One region of the Streptomyces achromogenes genome, then DNA from elsewhere that is predicted to be linked to it. Evidence: predicted binding sites of a transcription regulator. Region 1 holds the regulator's gene; each other region holds the start of a gene.

Evidence for each region. The regulator HrcA, encoded in region 1, represses chaperone genes, less so after heat shock. The targets are predictions, from matches to a motif close to TTNGCACTCNGNNNNNCNGAGTGCNAA.
Region 2: the regulator HrcA is predicted to act here: its motif matches at 1,764-1,790, upstream of groES (co-chaperone GroES).
Region 3: the regulator HrcA is predicted to act here: its motif matches at 1,224-1,250, upstream of groL (chaperonin GroEL).

Annotation. Positions count from the first base shown of each region.
Region 1 is NZ_JAUSYH010000001.1:3,048,106-3,053,151, forward strand. Features, by position in the region: gene QF032_RS13755 (VOC family protein) at 1-148, opposite strand, end outside; gene QF032_RS13760 (16S rRNA (uracil(1498)-N(3))-methyltransferase) at 215-961, opposite strand; gene QF032_RS13765 (nitronate monooxygenase) at 958-2,049, opposite strand; gene dnaJ (molecular chaperone DnaJ) at 2,246-3,382, opposite strand; gene hrcA (heat-inducible transcriptional repressor HrcA) at 3,383-4,399, opposite strand; gene QF032_RS13780 (MBL fold metallo-hydrolase) at 4,560-5,046, shown strand, end outside.
Region 2 is NZ_JAUSYH010000001.1:5,293,361-5,298,406, reverse strand. Features, by position in the region: gene groL (chaperonin GroEL) at 1-1,199, opposite strand, end outside; gene groES (co-chaperone GroES) at 1,311-1,619, opposite strand; gene QF032_RS23975 (polysaccharide deacetylase family protein) at 2,007-2,855, opposite strand; gene QF032_RS23970 (polysaccharide deacetylase family protein) at 2,852-3,916, opposite strand; gene QF032_RS23965 (class I SAM-dependent methyltransferase) at 4,139-5,046, shown strand, end outside.
Region 3 is NZ_JAUSYH010000001.1:4,054,824-4,059,869, forward strand. Features, by position in the region: gene groL (chaperonin GroEL) at 1-1,060, opposite strand, end outside; gene QF032_RS18075 (cold-shock protein) at 1,463-1,669, opposite strand; gene QF032_RS18080 (MoaD/ThiS family protein) at 2,120-2,395, opposite strand; gene thrC (threonine synthase) at 2,392-3,690, opposite strand; SAM riboswitch class I at 3,709-3,864, opposite strand; gene QF032_RS18090 (glucosyl-3-phosphoglycerate synthase) at 4,029-4,973, shown strand.

The DNA.
Region 1 (5,046 bases):
CGATGCCCGCCGACCCGGAGGCGGGGCTGAACTTCTCGTACGGCCCCTGCTCCGCGCCCGACTGCGGCTTCAGCCCGAGGACGTCGGCGTAGAACCGGTAGCAGACGGCGAAGTCCTCGACCAGCAGCCTGACTTGGACGAGTTCCACGAAAACCTCCGGAGGACGGGCGGCCGGACGGGCCGCCGCACGAGCGGGCGGGACAGGCGAACGGGGTCAGGACCAGCGGCCGGTGCGGCCGAGGACGAGGGCCGCGGCGGCCGTGCCGGCGGTCGAGGTGCGCAGCACGCTCCGGCCGAGCCGGTACGCCTTCGCGCCCGCCTCCTCGAAGAGCGCCAACTCCTCGGGCGACACGCCCCCTTCGGGGCCCACGACGAGCACGATCTCGCCCTCGGCTGGGAGTTCGGCGGCGGCCAGCGGCTCGCTGCCGTAGTCGCGGTCCTCGTGCAGGACGGCGGCGAAGTCGGCCCGGGCGAGGAGCGCGGCCACCTGGCGGGCGGTCGAGGCCTCCGCGACCTCGGGGAAGCGGACCCGGCGGGACTGCTTGCCGGCCTCGCGGGCGGTGGCCCGCCACTTGGCGAGCGCCTTGGCGCCGCGCTCGCCCTTCCACTGGGTGATGCAGCGCGCGGCCGCCCACGGCACGATCGCGTCGACGCCGGTCTCGGTCATCGTCTCGACGGCCAGCTCGCCCCGGTCGCCCTTGGGAAGGGCCTGCACGACGGTGATCCGGGGCGTCTCGACAGGCTCCTCGACCGTCTCGCCCAGCCGCACGACCAGCCGGTCCTTGCCCTCGGCGGCCACGACCCCGGCCCGCGCCCAGCGTCCGGCGCCGTCGGTGAGGACGACCTCCTCGCCGGCCCGCAGCCGCTTCACCGAGACGGCGTGCCGGCCCTCCGGCCCGTCCAGCACGAACTCGGTCCGGCCGCCCGGGAGTGCGTCGACGACGAAGACGGGGGCGGTCATCGGGCACCGCCCTCTCCGGCCGGAAAGCCCTGTGACAACGCTGTCCGTGCCGCGGCGAGTTCGGTCACCAGTACCTCCACCAGTCGTCCGGCGGGCAGTTCGCGGGCCATCCGGTGGCCCTGCCCCGCCCACAGCGCCATCCCCTGGGCGTCCCCCGCCTTGGCCGCCGCCTTGCGCAGCGGCACGGTGAGGTGGTGCACCTCCGGGTAGGCGGCGGGCGCGTACGGGCCGTGCTCGCGCAGGAAACGGTTGACCAGGCCGCGGGCCGGGCGGCCGGAGAAGGCGCGGGTCAGCTCGGTGCGCACGAAGAGGGGGTTGGTCAGCGCCTGCTTGTGCACGGCGTGCGCGCCGGACTCGGGCGTGGCGAGGAACGCCGTGCCCAGCTGGGCCGCGCTCGCGCCGGCCGCGAGGACCGCGGCGATCTGGCTGCCGCGCATGATGCCGCCGGCGGCGACGATCGGCAGGCTCACGGACTCGCGGACCTGGGCGACCAGGGAGAGCAGACCGATGCCGCAGCCGTCGTTCTCGGGGTTGTCCCGGTGGCTGCCCTGGTGTCCGCCGGCCTCCACACCCTGTACGACGACCGCGTCCGCGCCGGCCCGCTCCACCGCGAGGGCCTCCTCGGCGGTGGTCGCCGTGACCAGCGTGAACGTTCCCGCGCGGCGCAGCGCCTCCAGCGCCTCGCCGCTCGGGACGCCGAAGTGGAAGGACACGACGGGCGCGGGGTTGTCCAGCAGCACCGCGAGTTTGGCGTCGTACCCGTCGTCGCGGCCGCTGTCCGGATCGCCGAGCTCCGTGTCGTACCAGACGGCCTCACCGGCCAGCTGGTGGGCGTAGACGTCGACGGCGCCGGTCTCCGCATACTCGGGCTGCGGCATGAAGAGGTTGACGCCGAAGGGGCGGCCGGTGAGGCTGCGCAGCTGCTTGATGTCCTGGTACATGCCGTCGGCCGTCTTGTACCCGGCCGCGAGGAATCCGAGTCCGCCCGCCTCGGACACGGCGGCCGCGAGCTGCGGGACGGAGACACCGCCCGCCATGGGGGCCTGCACGATCGGGTGAGGGAGGAGATCGGTCAGCGCGGAGGACATGGCGGCATGTTGTCACGTCCTCAGAACAAGTCCGAATCGACCCTTCCCCCAGGCGTCCGGTGTCACCGTCAGCCCGTCCGGCGCTTGAGGACGAGGCCCTTCGGGGGCCGGAAAGCGGGGGTCCGGGGGCGCAGCCCCCGAGGACGGGAAGGGACGGGGCGGCGGGGGCGGAAACAGCCCGCCGCACCCTCACCCGTCACCGCCCGTTGAACGCGTCCTTCAGCCGCGAGAACAGGCCCTGCTGCCCGGGCTGGAACTGCCCCGTGGGTCGCTCCTCGCCCCGCAGCTTCGCGAGCTCCCGCAGCAGCCGCTCCTGCTCGGGATCCAGCTTCGTCGGCGTCTGCACCTCGACGTGCACGATGAGGTCGCCGCGCCCGCCGCCGCGCAGATGCGTGACGCCCCGGCCGTGCAGCGGGATCGACTGGCCGGACTGCGTGCCGGGCCGGATGTCGACCTCCTCCAGGCCGTCCAGCGTCTCCAGGGGCACCTTCGTGCCGAGGGACGCCGCCGTCATCGGCAGGGTCACCGTGCAGTGCAGGTCGTCGCCGCGCCGCTGGAACTGGGCGTGCGGCAGCTCGTGGATCTCCACGTACAGGTCGCCGGCGGGGCCGCCGCCGGGGCCGACCTCGCCCTCGCCCGCGAGCTGGATCCGGGTGCCGTTGTCGACGCCGGCCGGGATCTTCACCGTCAGGGTGCGGCGCGAGCGCACGCGCCCGTCGCCCGCGCACTCCGGGCACGGGGTCGGCACGACGGTGCCGAAGCCCTGGCACTGCGGACACGGCCGCGACGTCATGACCTGGCCCAGGAAGGACCGGGTCACCTGCGACACCTCGCCGCGGCCGCGGCACATGTCACAGGTCTGGGCGCTGGTGCCGGGGGCCGCGCCCTCGCCGCTGCACGTCGTGCAGACGATCGCCGTGTCGACCTGGAGGTCCTTCGTGGTGCCGAAGGCCGCCTCCTCGAGGTCGATCTCCAGCCGGATCATCGCGTCCTGGCCGCGCCGGGTGCGCGAGCGCGGCCCGCGCTGCGACGCCGTGCCGAAGAACGCGTCCATGATGTCGGAGAAGTTGCCGAAGCCACCCGCCCCGAAGCCGCCTGCGCCACCGCCGCCCGCCTGGGACAGCGGGTCGCCGCCGAGGTCGTAGACCTGCTTCTTCTGCGGGTCCGACAGCACCTCGTAGGCGGCGTTGATCTCCTTGAACCGCTCCTGGGTCTTCGGATCCGGGTTGACGTCCGGGTGCAGCTCGCGCGCGAGCCTCCGGAATGCCTTCTTGATCTCTTCCTGCGACGCGTCGCGGCGCACGCCGAGGACGGCGTAGTAGTCCGTGGCCACTTACGACTCCGCCAGGATCTGTCCGACGTACCGTGCCACCGCTCGTACCGCTCCCATCGTTCCCGGATAATCCATGCGGGTCGGTCCGACCACGCCGAGTTTGGCGACTGCCTCGCCGCCCGAACCGTAGCCGACCGACACCACCGAAGTGGAGTTGAGCCCCTCGTAGGCGTTCTCGTGACCGATGCGTACGGTCATGCCCGAATCCCCCGCCTCGCCAAGGAGCTTGAGGAGCACGACCTGCTCCTCGAGGGCCTCCAGGACGGGCCGGATGGTGAGGGGAAAGTCATGTCCGAAGCGGGTGAGATTGGCGGTTCCGCCGATCATCAGCCGCTCCTCGTTCTCCTCGACGAGCGTCTCCAGGAGGGTGGAGAGCACCGTCGTGACGGTCCCGCGGTCCTCGGCCTCGAAGGCCTCCGGCAGGTCCTCCACCAGCCGCGGCACGTCCGAGAACCGGCGGCCGGCCACGCGGCTGTTGAGCCGTGCGCGCAGATCCGCCAGCGAGGACTCCCCGAAGGGCGCCGGGCAGTCCACCAGCCGCTGCTCGACCCGCCCGGTGTCCGTGATCAGCACCAGCATCAGGCGGGCGGGCGCGAGCGAGAGGAGCTCCACGTGCCGCACGGTCGAACGGGTCAGGGACGGGTACTGCACCACGGCGACCTGCCGGGTGAGCTGCGCGAGCAGCCGAACCGTCCGCGCCACGACGTCGTCGAGGTCGACCGCGCCGTCCAGGAAGTTCTGGATGGCGCGCCGCTCGGGGCCGGTCATCGGTTTGACGCCGGCCAGTTTGTCCACGAAGAGCCGGTAGCCCTTGTCGGTGGGGATCCGCCCGGCGCTGGTGTGCGGCTGGGCGATGTACCCCTCGTCCTCCAGGGCGGCCATGTCGTTGCGGACCGTCGCCGGGGAGACGCCGAGGTTGTGGCGCTCGGTGAGCGCCTTGGACCCCACGGGCTCCTCGGTGCCGACGTAGTCCTGGACGATGGCGCGCAGCACCTGGAGCCTGCGTTCACTCAGCATCGCGCGCACACCTCCAGAATCTCGTCCCCCAGTCCCCTGGGCCTTCGCGTTTGGCACTCTTCACATTCGAGTGCCAGCGCTCCCCGGCCAGTGTACGGCTGTGGGGTACACCCGGGGCAAGGTCGGCCCCGGCACGGGCGCCTGCGGTTAGCGTCGCGGTATGACGATGACTTGGGAAGAGCTGGGATGGGAGCGGGTCGCGGCCGGGGTGGGCCGGTGCCGGCTGCCGGGCTGGGACTGCACGGTGGGGCTGGTCGTCGGGGCGGGCGCGGCACTGGTGATCGACGCCGGATCGACGCTGGCGGAGGGGGCGCTGCTGCGGGCGCAGGCCGAGGAGCTCGCCGGCGGGCGTGTGACTCATCTCGCGCTCACACACCCCCATTTCGACCATGTGCTGGGGGCGGCGGCGTTCGCCGGCGCGGAGGTGTTCGGGGCGGTGGGCATCGACTCCGTGACGGCCGGCGAGCTGCGGGAGGACGCGGTCCGGCAGGGGGTGGACGAGGCGGCGGCGACGGAGGCCGCGGACACGCTCGTGCGGCCCCGCCACTTCGTCTCCGGGGAGTGGACGCTCGACCTGGGCGAGGGCCGTCAGGTCCTGCTGGCGAACGTGGGCCCCGCGCACTCCGCCCACGATCTGGTGGTCCTCG
Region 2 (5,046 bases), 2.2 Mb from region 1:
ATGGCGTCCTCCAGACGGTGCTTCTTCTCCTTCAGCTCCACCTCGGTGGCGGCGCCGACCTTGATCACGCACACGCCGCCGGCCAGCTTCGCGAGGCGCTCCTGGAGCTTCTCGCGGTCCCAGTCGGAGTCCGTGTTCTCGATCTCGGCCTTGATCTGGCCGATGCGGCCCACGACGTCCTCGGAGCTGCCGCCGCCGTCGACGATGGTGGTGTCGTCCTTGGTGACGGTGACGCGGCGGGCCGAGCCCAGCACGTCGATGCCGACCTGGTCGAGCTTGAGGCCGACCTCCTCGGAGATGACGGTGGCGCCGGTGAGGACGGCCATGTCCTGCAGCATCGCCTTGCGGCGGTCACCGAAGCCCGGGGCCTTGACGGCGACCGCGTTGAAGGTGCCGCGGATCTTGTTGACGACGAGGGTGGAGAGCGCCTCGCCCTCGAGGTCCTCGGCGATGATCAGCAGCGGCTTGGAGGAGTTGGTCTGGATGACCTTCTCGAGCAGCGGCAGCAGGTCGGCGATCGAGGAGATCTTGCCCTGGTTGATGAGGATGTAGGGGTCCTCGAGGACGGCCTCCATGCGCTCCTGGTCCGTCACGAAGTACGGCGACAGGTAGCCCTTGTCGAAGGCCATGCCCTCGGTGAAGTCCAGCTCCAGACCGAAGGTGTTGGACTCCTCGACGGTGATGACGCCGTCCTTGCCGACCTTGTCCATCGCCTCGGCGATGAGCTCGCCGACCTGCGTGTCCTGCGCGGACAGCGCGGCGACGGCGGCGATGTCCGCCTTGTCGTCGATCGGGCGGGCGGTCGCGAGGAGCTCCTCGGACACGGCCTTGACGGCGGCGTCGATGCCCTTCTTCAGGGCGGCCGGGGACGCGCCCGCGGCGACGTTCTTCAGGCCCTCGCGCACCAGCGCCTGGGCGAGCACGGTGGCGGTGGTCGTACCGTCGCCCGCGATGTCGTTGGTCTTGGTCGCCACCTCCTTCACCAGCTGCGCGCCGAGGTTCTCGTACGGGTCCTCGAGCTCGACCTCGCGGGCGATCGTGACACCGTCGTTGGTGATGGTGGGGGCGCCGAACTTCTTGTCGATGACGACGTTGCGGCCCTTGGGGCCGATCGTCACCTTGACCGTGTCGGCAAGCTTGTTGACGCCGCGCTCGAGGGCGCGACGGGCGTCCTCGTCGAACTTCAGGATCTTCGCCATGGGAGCGGTTCAGCCCTCTCGGAAAAAGTGGGAGAAACGAACTGCGCCCCCGGCACCCGGCTTCACAAACACGCGGGGCCAGGAGCGCAGTTCACTGCAAAACTGGGTGAATTACTTCTCGATGATCGCGAGCACGTCGCGAGCCGAGAGGACGAGGAACTCCTCGCCGTTGTACTTCACCTCGGTGCCGCCGTACTTGCTGTACAGGACGACGTCGCCGACCTTGACGTCGAGCGGCAGGCGCTCGCCGTTCTCGAAGCGACCCGGGCCCACCGCGAGGACAGCGCCCTCCTGGGGCTTCTCCTTCGCGGTGTCCGGGATGACCAGGCCAGAGGCGGTGGTCTGCTCGGCGTCGAGCGGCTGGACCACAATGCGGTCCTCGAGCGGCTTGATGGCAACCTTGGAGCTGGTGGTCGTCACGATCCGACCTCCCCCTTCGGAGATCTCACGGGGCTAACTGTCTGAGGTGGCGACCAGGTGGATCCGTCGTCGCGGGTGCCGGACCTGCCCGTCGCGTTTGGCACTCTCCGGTGGGGAGTGCCAGACCCGAGACTATGACCGCGATTAGCACTCGGTCAAGCGGAGTGCCAATGCCCGCGGCGCGTCGGCCCACTTTTCGCTCACGTGAGCGTCCTCGTTGCCCGGTGTTCGTGTGGGCCCGCACCGGGGGCCGCTGCCCCCGGGCCCCCGCTTCGGCCCTGGACAGGCCTCGTCCTCAATCGCCGGACGGGCTGATTTTCCCGACCCCTCGTACTCGCCGACGCATGCCTGCCCGACTCGGGTCGCCCCCGGCGCTGTGCAGGAGGCCTAGACGTAGTCCTCCAGGCGGGCCACCGTCAGGTGCTCCTGCTGGATCTGGCGCAGGAGCCGCGTCGTCCGGTCCCGCAGGTCCGGGGCCGTCGTCTCGTCCGGGGCCACGGCGATGACGTCGCCGGGGTGGAGGCGGTGGGGGCCGTGGGCGTAGGTGAGGGCGGTGGGGCCCATCGAGGCGCGCCAGAGGACGACGGCCGCGATACCGCAGTCGGCGGCGGCGCGCCGGGTGGTGGCGTCGTAGGCGCCGTAGGGCGGGCGGAGGAGGCGGGGGCGCAGGCCGAAACGGGCGCGCAGCTTGTCCTGCTGGCCGCAGATCTCGGCGCGCTGGCCGGCATAGGGCAGGCCGCGCAGGGCCGGGTGGTCCAGGGTGTGGTTCTGGATGCCGGCCCCGACCGACTGCAGCCGGGCCAGCCGGCCGTAGCCGGGACCGATCACGCTGTCGGTGAGGAACATGCTGACCGGCAGACGCAGTTCGCGGACCATGTCGACGAATCGGGGATCGCGTTCGGCGCCGTCGTCGTAGGTGAGGAAGACGACCCTGTCGGCGGTCGGGACATGGTCCACGACCGGCGGGAGGGCCGTTCCGGGGCTGCCGGCCAGGGAGCGGGCCGGGTGGGCCGGGGCGGGGGCCAGGGGGGCCGTCAGACCCCAGCGGCGGTAGGCGGGCTGTCCGGCGGCCGGGCCGGCCGGGTGGACCCGGGCCGCGGCCTTCCTGCCCAGCCGTTCGATCGGGTCGACGGACTGGGCGCAGCCGCTCAGGGTCGTCAGGACGAGCGCGGCCAGCGCGGCGAGGAGGACGGCCGGGACGGCCGCCGGTCCCGCGCCCTTTCGTCGCGCCTTCACAGGTAGTCCTCCAGACGGGCCACCGCGTAGCCCTTCGCGGTGACCTTGTCCAGGAACCGGCGGACCAGGTCGGGCATCGTGCCCTTCCACTCGCCCCGGCCCCGGAAGTGGCTCAGGACGATGTCGCCGGGGTGCAGGTCCCGGTCCCCCTCGCGGTACTCCCAGTGGTCGACGAAGACCTCCTCGTCCCAGAGCGGGGCGTAGCGCACGCCGCAGCTCTTCGCGGCGCGCAGGGTGTCCTGGTCGTAGTTGCCGAAGGGCGGCCGGAAGAGGGCGGGGCGGGTGCCGTATCGCTTGCGGATCACCTCCTGCATCCCGCAGATCTCGTGTTTCTGACGGGCGTAGGAGAGGGCCGGGAGGTAGGGGTGGTGGAGCGTGTGGTTGTTCAGGGCCGCCCCCCGGTCCTGCATCTCCTTGAAGTACCCGTAGTCGTCCTTGATCAGGTAGTCGCTGAGGAAGGCGGTGTACGGGATCTTCAGCTCGCTCATCATGCGCAGGAACGCCGGGTCCTTCTCGGCGCCGTCGTCGATCGTGAGGAAGACGACCCTGTCCTCGGTGGGGACCCTGGTGAAGACCGGCGGGAGACCGAGCTCCTCGTGGTCGTCGACCTCGAAGCCCTTGCGGGTGGTGATCTCCGGTTTGCGCGCGGGCGGCGCCGGGGGCGTCAGCGGGACCTTCCTCAGACCCCAGTGTCCGGCCGCGGCGACCCGGGCCTGGTGGGCGGCGCGGAGCCGGGCGGCGTAGCCGTACAGGGCGCGGGCGGGCGCGGCCACCGGCGGCGGCACCTTCTTCGGCTGCTGCCCGGGCGCGGGACGGGTCGTACGGCCGTCGCCCCCTCCCGCGCAGCCCGACGCGACGGCGGCCAGGGCGAGCACGGCGACGAGGCCTCTGAATCTCCCGGCGCGGGTCCCGACGCTGCCGATTCCGGCGCTGAGGATCCCGGCACTGCGGGTTCCGGCGCTGCGGGTTCCGGCGCTGCGGGTTCCCTGGCGGCTGCGGATCCCCGCCCGGGGCTGGGCTCCCGTAAGGCGCCGGGACTCCGCACGGGGTCGGGTTCGCATGCCGGGGCGGGCTCCCGTACGGCGGCGAACTTCCGCGCCGGGGTGGGATTCCGCGCCGGGGTGGGATTCCGTGCGGGGGCGGCGGGCCGGCCCGTCGAGGCCGTTCATGTCATTTTGTACGACAGGTCCCATGGCGCCGGATCTTCGCAGTCGCCCTCGGCGAACCCGGTCCGACACCGCCGCCCGAGGCGCGCTGTCCACCGACTGGCCCACAATGACCCGGTGAACGACCTCGCCCCCCTGCGCACTCCCGAGGGCCGCGCCCTCCTCGACGCGGTGCGCGGCACCGCGCCCGCCGACGAACTCGCCGTCGCCACCCGGCTCCGCCGTGAACATCCCGCCGACCTGGTCTCCGCGGCCCTCGGGCAGGCCCGGCTGCGGCAGCGGGCGGCGGTGAAGTTCGGGGCGCGGGACGCGGAGCGGATGTTCTTCACGCCGAACGGGGTGGAGCAGTCGACGCGGGCGAGCGTCGCCGGCCACCGGGCCGAGCGGATGAAGGCGCTCGGCGTGACCTCCGTCGCCGACCTGTGCTGCGGGATCGGCGGAGACGCGATCGCCCTCGCCCGCGCCGGCATCCGGGTGCTGGCGGTGGACCGGGACCCGGCGGCGGCCGAGGCGGCGCGGGCGAACGCCGAGGCGCTCGGGCTGAGCGAGCTGATCGAGGTACGGGAGGCGGACGTCACCGAGGTGGACACCGGCGGCTACGACGCCGTCTTCGTGGATCCGGCGCGCCGGGGCGGACGCGGCCGCATCTTCGATCCCGAGGCGTACTCGCCTCCCCTGTCGTGGGCGGTCGCGGCCGCCCTCGCCGCCCCGCGCGCCGCTCTCAAGATCGCGCCCGGGGTGCCGCACGAGGCGATCCCGGCCGAGGCCGAGGCCGAGTGGATCTCGGACGGCGGGGACGTGAAGGAGGCCGTGCTGTGGTTCGGGACCGCCGAGCCGGGAGCCGTCCGGGCGACTCTGCTGCCGGGGCCGCGCACCCTGCTCGGGGCCGGCCTGCCCGACCCGGACGTGCGGCCGGTCGGGCGGTATCTGTACGAACCCGACGGCGCCGTCATCCGGGCCCATCTGGTCGCCGACGTGGCCCGGGAGCTCGACGGCGGGCTCGTCGACGAGACGATCGCCTACGT
Region 3 (5,046 bases), 1.0 Mb from region 1:
TGTTCTCGATCTCGGCGCGGATCTGGTTGACCCGGCCCGCGACCTGGTCCGAGTCGCCGGCACCGTCGACGATGGTCGTCTCGTCCTTGGTGATGACGACCTTGCGGGCCTTGCCGAGCAGGTCGAGGGTCGTGTTCTCGAGCTTGAGACCGACCTCCTCGGAGATGACCTCGCCGCCGGTGAGGATGGCGATGTCGTTCAGCATCGCCTTGCGGCGGTCGCCGAAGCCCGGGGCCTTGACCGCGACGGACTTGAAGGTGCCGCGGATCTTGTTGACGACCAGGGTCGACAGGGCCTCGCCCTCGACGTCCTCGGCGATGATCAGCAGCGGCTTGCCGCCCTGCATGACCTTCTCGAGGAGCGGGAGCAGGTCCTTGACGTTGGCGATCTTGGAGTTCGCGATCAGGATGTACGGGTCGTCGAGGACGGCCTCCATACGCTCCATGTCGGTGGCGAAGTACGCCGAGATGTAACCCTTGTCGAAGCGCATGCCCTCGGTGAGCTCGAGCTCCAGACCGAAGGTCTGCGACTCCTCGACCGTGATGACGCCTTCCTTGCCGACCTTGTCCATCGCCTCGGCGATGAGCTCGCCGATCTGGGTGTCGGCGGCGGAGATGGAGGCCGTGGAGGCGATCTGCTCCTTGGTCTCGACATCCTTCGCCTGCTCGAGCAGGGCGCCGGAGACGGCCTCGACGGCCTTCTCGATGCCGCGCTTGAGAGCCATCGGGTTGGCGCCGGCGGCTACGTTGCGCAGGCCTTCCTTGACGAGGGCCTGGGCGAGGACGGTCGCGGTGGTCGTGCCGTCACCGGCGACGTCGTCCGTCTTCTTCGCGACTTCCTTGACCAGCTCGGCGCCGATCTTCTCGTACGGGTCCTCGAGCTCGATCTCCTTGGCGATGGAGACACCATCGTTGGTGATCGTGGGGGCGCCCCACTTCTTCTCGAGGACGACGTTGCGGCCCTTGGGGCCGAGCGTCACCTTGACGGCGTCCGCGAGCTGGTTCATGCCGCGCTCGAGGCCGCGCCGCGCCTCCTCGTCGAACGCGATGATCTTGGCCATGTGAAGTGGTCCCTCCAGGACTGGGGGTGATTCCTTCGGACCGCGCCCGCGCCCGCGACGGACGGCTCGCCGGCCGGGTGGTTCCTTGCCCCACCTGGCCTGCGGGCCTCACCGACCCGGTCCTTCGTTGTCACTCTCACCTTCAGAGTGCTAACGCCAATGATTAGCACTCGCCCCTGCCGAGTGCAAGCGCCTCGGGACGATCCGCAGGTGAACAGGGGGCGTCCGGTCCCGCCGCGCGCCCGCCGGCCGGGATCGGGGGGCGGGGTCGGTGTTCGGAGGTCGGGGAGGCCACCCCGGGGGGCCGCCCAGTCCCCGGGCATGCCGAAGGGCTCGCGCCCCGGGAGGCGCGAGCCCTTCGAAGATGAAACAGAAGAACGACGCTGTCAGTCGGCGCGTGCTTCAGCCGGTCGCGAGCCGGACCATGTCCGCCTGCGGCCCCTTCTGGCCAGCCGAGATCTCGAAATCGACTCGCTGACCCTCCTCCAGGGTGCGGTAGCCGTCCATCTGAATCGCGCTGTAGTGGACGAAAACATCCGCACCACCGTCGACCGCGATGAAGCCGTACCCCTTCTCCGCGTTGAACCACTTGACGGTGCCCTGAGCCATGCCTAACTCCCCTATTACTGGCCCTTGCACAGACCCGCACTTCGCGGATCCGGGTCAGACCTCACCCCCCATTGGTTGGGGGCGTGCGCCGGAACGCGTCGACCGAGGCCGAATGTAGCTGTCCAACTGCCCTCTGCAACAGGTCACTCGGACGAGAATTCTGGACGCAAGGGATCCGGAATGTGGCGAGAATTCGCCTGAATTCAGGGCAAGTCGGGCCCTGCAAAAGCCACAAAAGCCACAAAAGCAGCACGCACTTTGGCTGCTTCTTGTCGGGCGCGGGCGAAAAGAAAAGGCTCCGGAGCCGGTGATCAGGACCCGGTTCCCCAACTGTATCGCGCTCAACCACACTGAATTGCCCCCTCCGCTTCTATCGCGGAGAGGGCAATTTCATGAACTCTCGGTAATCACTATTACCGACGGTTACTACCGGCGGGTACTGACCAGCGGTCAGCCACCGGCGACGGCGGGAATGATCGAGATCCCGGCGCCGGGCGGAGTCGCCGTCTCGAGACCCTGCTCGAAGCGGACGTCGTCGTCGTTCACGTACACGTTGACGAACCGGCGCAGCTTGCCCTGGTCGTCCAGGACGCGCGCGGCGATGCCGGTGTGGTTCTTCTCCAGGTCGGAGATGACCTCGCCGAGGGTCGCGCCCTCGGCCGAGACCTCGGCCTGACCGCCGGTGTAGGTGCGCAGGATGGTCGGGATGCGAACAGTGACGCTCATGATGCGAGGCCAGCCTCTCGGAAAGAGTCCAGGTTGGGGCGGATGGTCGCGGTGAGTCCGGTGCCGGCCACCGCGTCCAGGGTCTTCAGTCCGTCACCGGTGTTCAGGACGACGGTGGTCTTCGTCGGGTCCAGCAGACCGTTCTCGATCAACTTCTTCGTCACGCCCACGGTCACGCCGCCGGCCGTCTCCGCGAAGATGCCCTCGGTGCGCGCCAGCAGCTTGATCGCGTCGACGACCTGCTCGTCGTTCACGTCCTCCACCGCGCCGCCGGTCCGCCGCGCGATGTCGAGGACGTACGGGCCGTCCGCCGGGTTGCCGATGGCCAGCGACTTGGCGATGGTGTTCGGCTTCTGGGGACGGACCACGTCGTGCCCGGCCTTGTAGGCGACGGACACCGGGGAGCACCCCTCCGCCTGCGCACCGAAGATCTTGTACGGCCTGTCCTCGACCAGCCCGAGCTTGATCAGCTCCTGCAGACCCTTGTCGATCTTCGTGAGCTGGGAGCCGGACGCGATGGGCACCACCAGCTGGTCGGGCAGCCGCCAGCCGAGCTGCTCGCAGATCTCGTACGCCAGCGTCTTCGAGCCCTCGGCGTAGTAGGGCCGCAGGTTGACGTTGACGAAGCCCCAGCCCTCGCCCGCCGGGTCGCCGATGAGCTCGGAGCAGAAGCGGTTGACGTCGTCGTAGTTGCCCTCGATGCCGACGAGCTCGCCGCCGTAGATCGCGGCCATGACGACCTTGCCCTGCTCCAGGTCGTGCGGGATGAACACGCACGAGCGGAAGCCGGCGCGGGCCGCGGCGGCGCCCACGGCGCCGGCCAGGTTGCCGGTGGAGGAGCAGGAGAGCGTGGTGAAGCCGAACGCGCGGGCGGCCTCGATGGCCTGGGCGACGACCCGGTCCTTGAAGGAGTGGGTCGGGTTGCCGGAGTCGTCCTTGACGAAGAGCTTGCCGGCGTCGACGCCCAGCTCGCGGGCGAGGTTGTCGGCCTGCACGAGCTTGGTCCAGCCGGGGTTGATGTTCGGCTTGCCGGCCACGTCCGCCGGGACGGGCAGCAGCGGCGCGTAGCGCCAGATGTTCGCGGGTCCCGCCTCGATACGCCTCCGCAGCTCCTCCGTGTCGTAGGAGGAGAAGTCGTACGCGATCTCGAGCGGGCCGAAACACTTCTCGCACGCGAAGACCGGACCGAGGGGGACGCGGTGGCCGCACTCGCGGCAGCTCAACGCGGTGGCCGGACCGAGGTCGACAGCGGAGGTCGTAGAGTCCGTGGTGCTTGCAACAGTCTGCGCAGCCATGTGAGGCGAGGCCCTTTCTCCTCATCTTCCTCACGACGCACTTCGCCGTGAGACGGATTTGGCACCTTCCCGAGCCGGGAGCCTCGCTGAACGATCAACACTGATCTACGAGAACCGACTGGAGGGTTGCCGGGGCTTCATCGGGCCGTGTCCCTCTGCCCCTCTGGATGAGCGGTATTCGGTTGTTGATCTGTGGGCGTCGACGACCCTGACATGCGATGGTCACCGGCGTTGTCCAAGACTGTAACCGAAGGCCAGGACAGTTGAGATAGTCGTCCGAACCGCGAGATGGATCACGCAGGACCGTCTCGCCGAGAGAGCGCAGAGGAGCCGCCGACGTGCTGGAAGAAGTCGAGCGCTGGCTGAGCACCCGTTCCTGGTCCCTGACGGACCGCCCACTGCACCGGATTCTCGCCGCCAAACAGCGCACGGGCCAGTCGGTGAGCGTCGTGCTGCCCGCGCTCAACGAGGAGGAGACGGTCGGTGAGATCGTCGCCGTGATCCGCCACGACCTCATGCGGCAGGTCCCGCTCGTCGACGAGATCGTCGTCGTCGACTCCGGATCGACCGACCGCACCTCCGAGGTGGCCGCGGCGGCGGGCGCGCGCGTCGTCCACCGCGACGAGATACTCCCCCGCATCCCGGCCGCGCCCGGCAAGGGCGAGGTGCTGTGGCGCTCGCTGCTGGTCACCCGCGGGGACGTGGTCTGCTTCATCGATGCCGACCTGCGGGAGTTCTCCTCCGACTTCGTCTCGGGGATCGTCGGCCCGCTGCTCACCGATCCGGACGTGGACCTGGTCAAGGCCATGTACGACCGTCCGCTGGGCGGCGCGGCCGGTCAGGGCGGACGCGTCACCGAGCTGATGGCCCGCCCCCTGCTCAACATGCACTGGCCGCAGCTCGCCGGGTTCGTGCAGCCGCTCGGCGGCGAGTACGCGGCCCGCCGGAGCCTGCTGGAGCAGCTGCCCTTCCCGGTGGGCTACGGCGTGGAGCTGGGCATGCTGGTCGACGCCCTGCATCTGGTGGGCCTCGACGCCCTCGCCCAGGTCGACGTCGGCGTGCGCAAGCACCGCCACCAGGACGGCCAGGCCCTGGGCCGGATGGCGGCGGCGATCTACCGCACCGCCCAGCTGCGGCTGGCCCGCGGCCACCTCGTCCGCCCCGCCCTCACCCAGTTCGAGCGCGGCCCGGACGGTTTCGAGCCGCACACCTACTCCGTCGACACGGAGGAACGGCCGCCGATGACGGACATCGCGGAGTACGCCCGCCGCAAGGTGGCCTGACCGCGTGCCCGTCCCCCGCGACAGGGCGCCGGCAGTGAGGACACGGCCGGATACGGCCCCTCCACACAGCGCG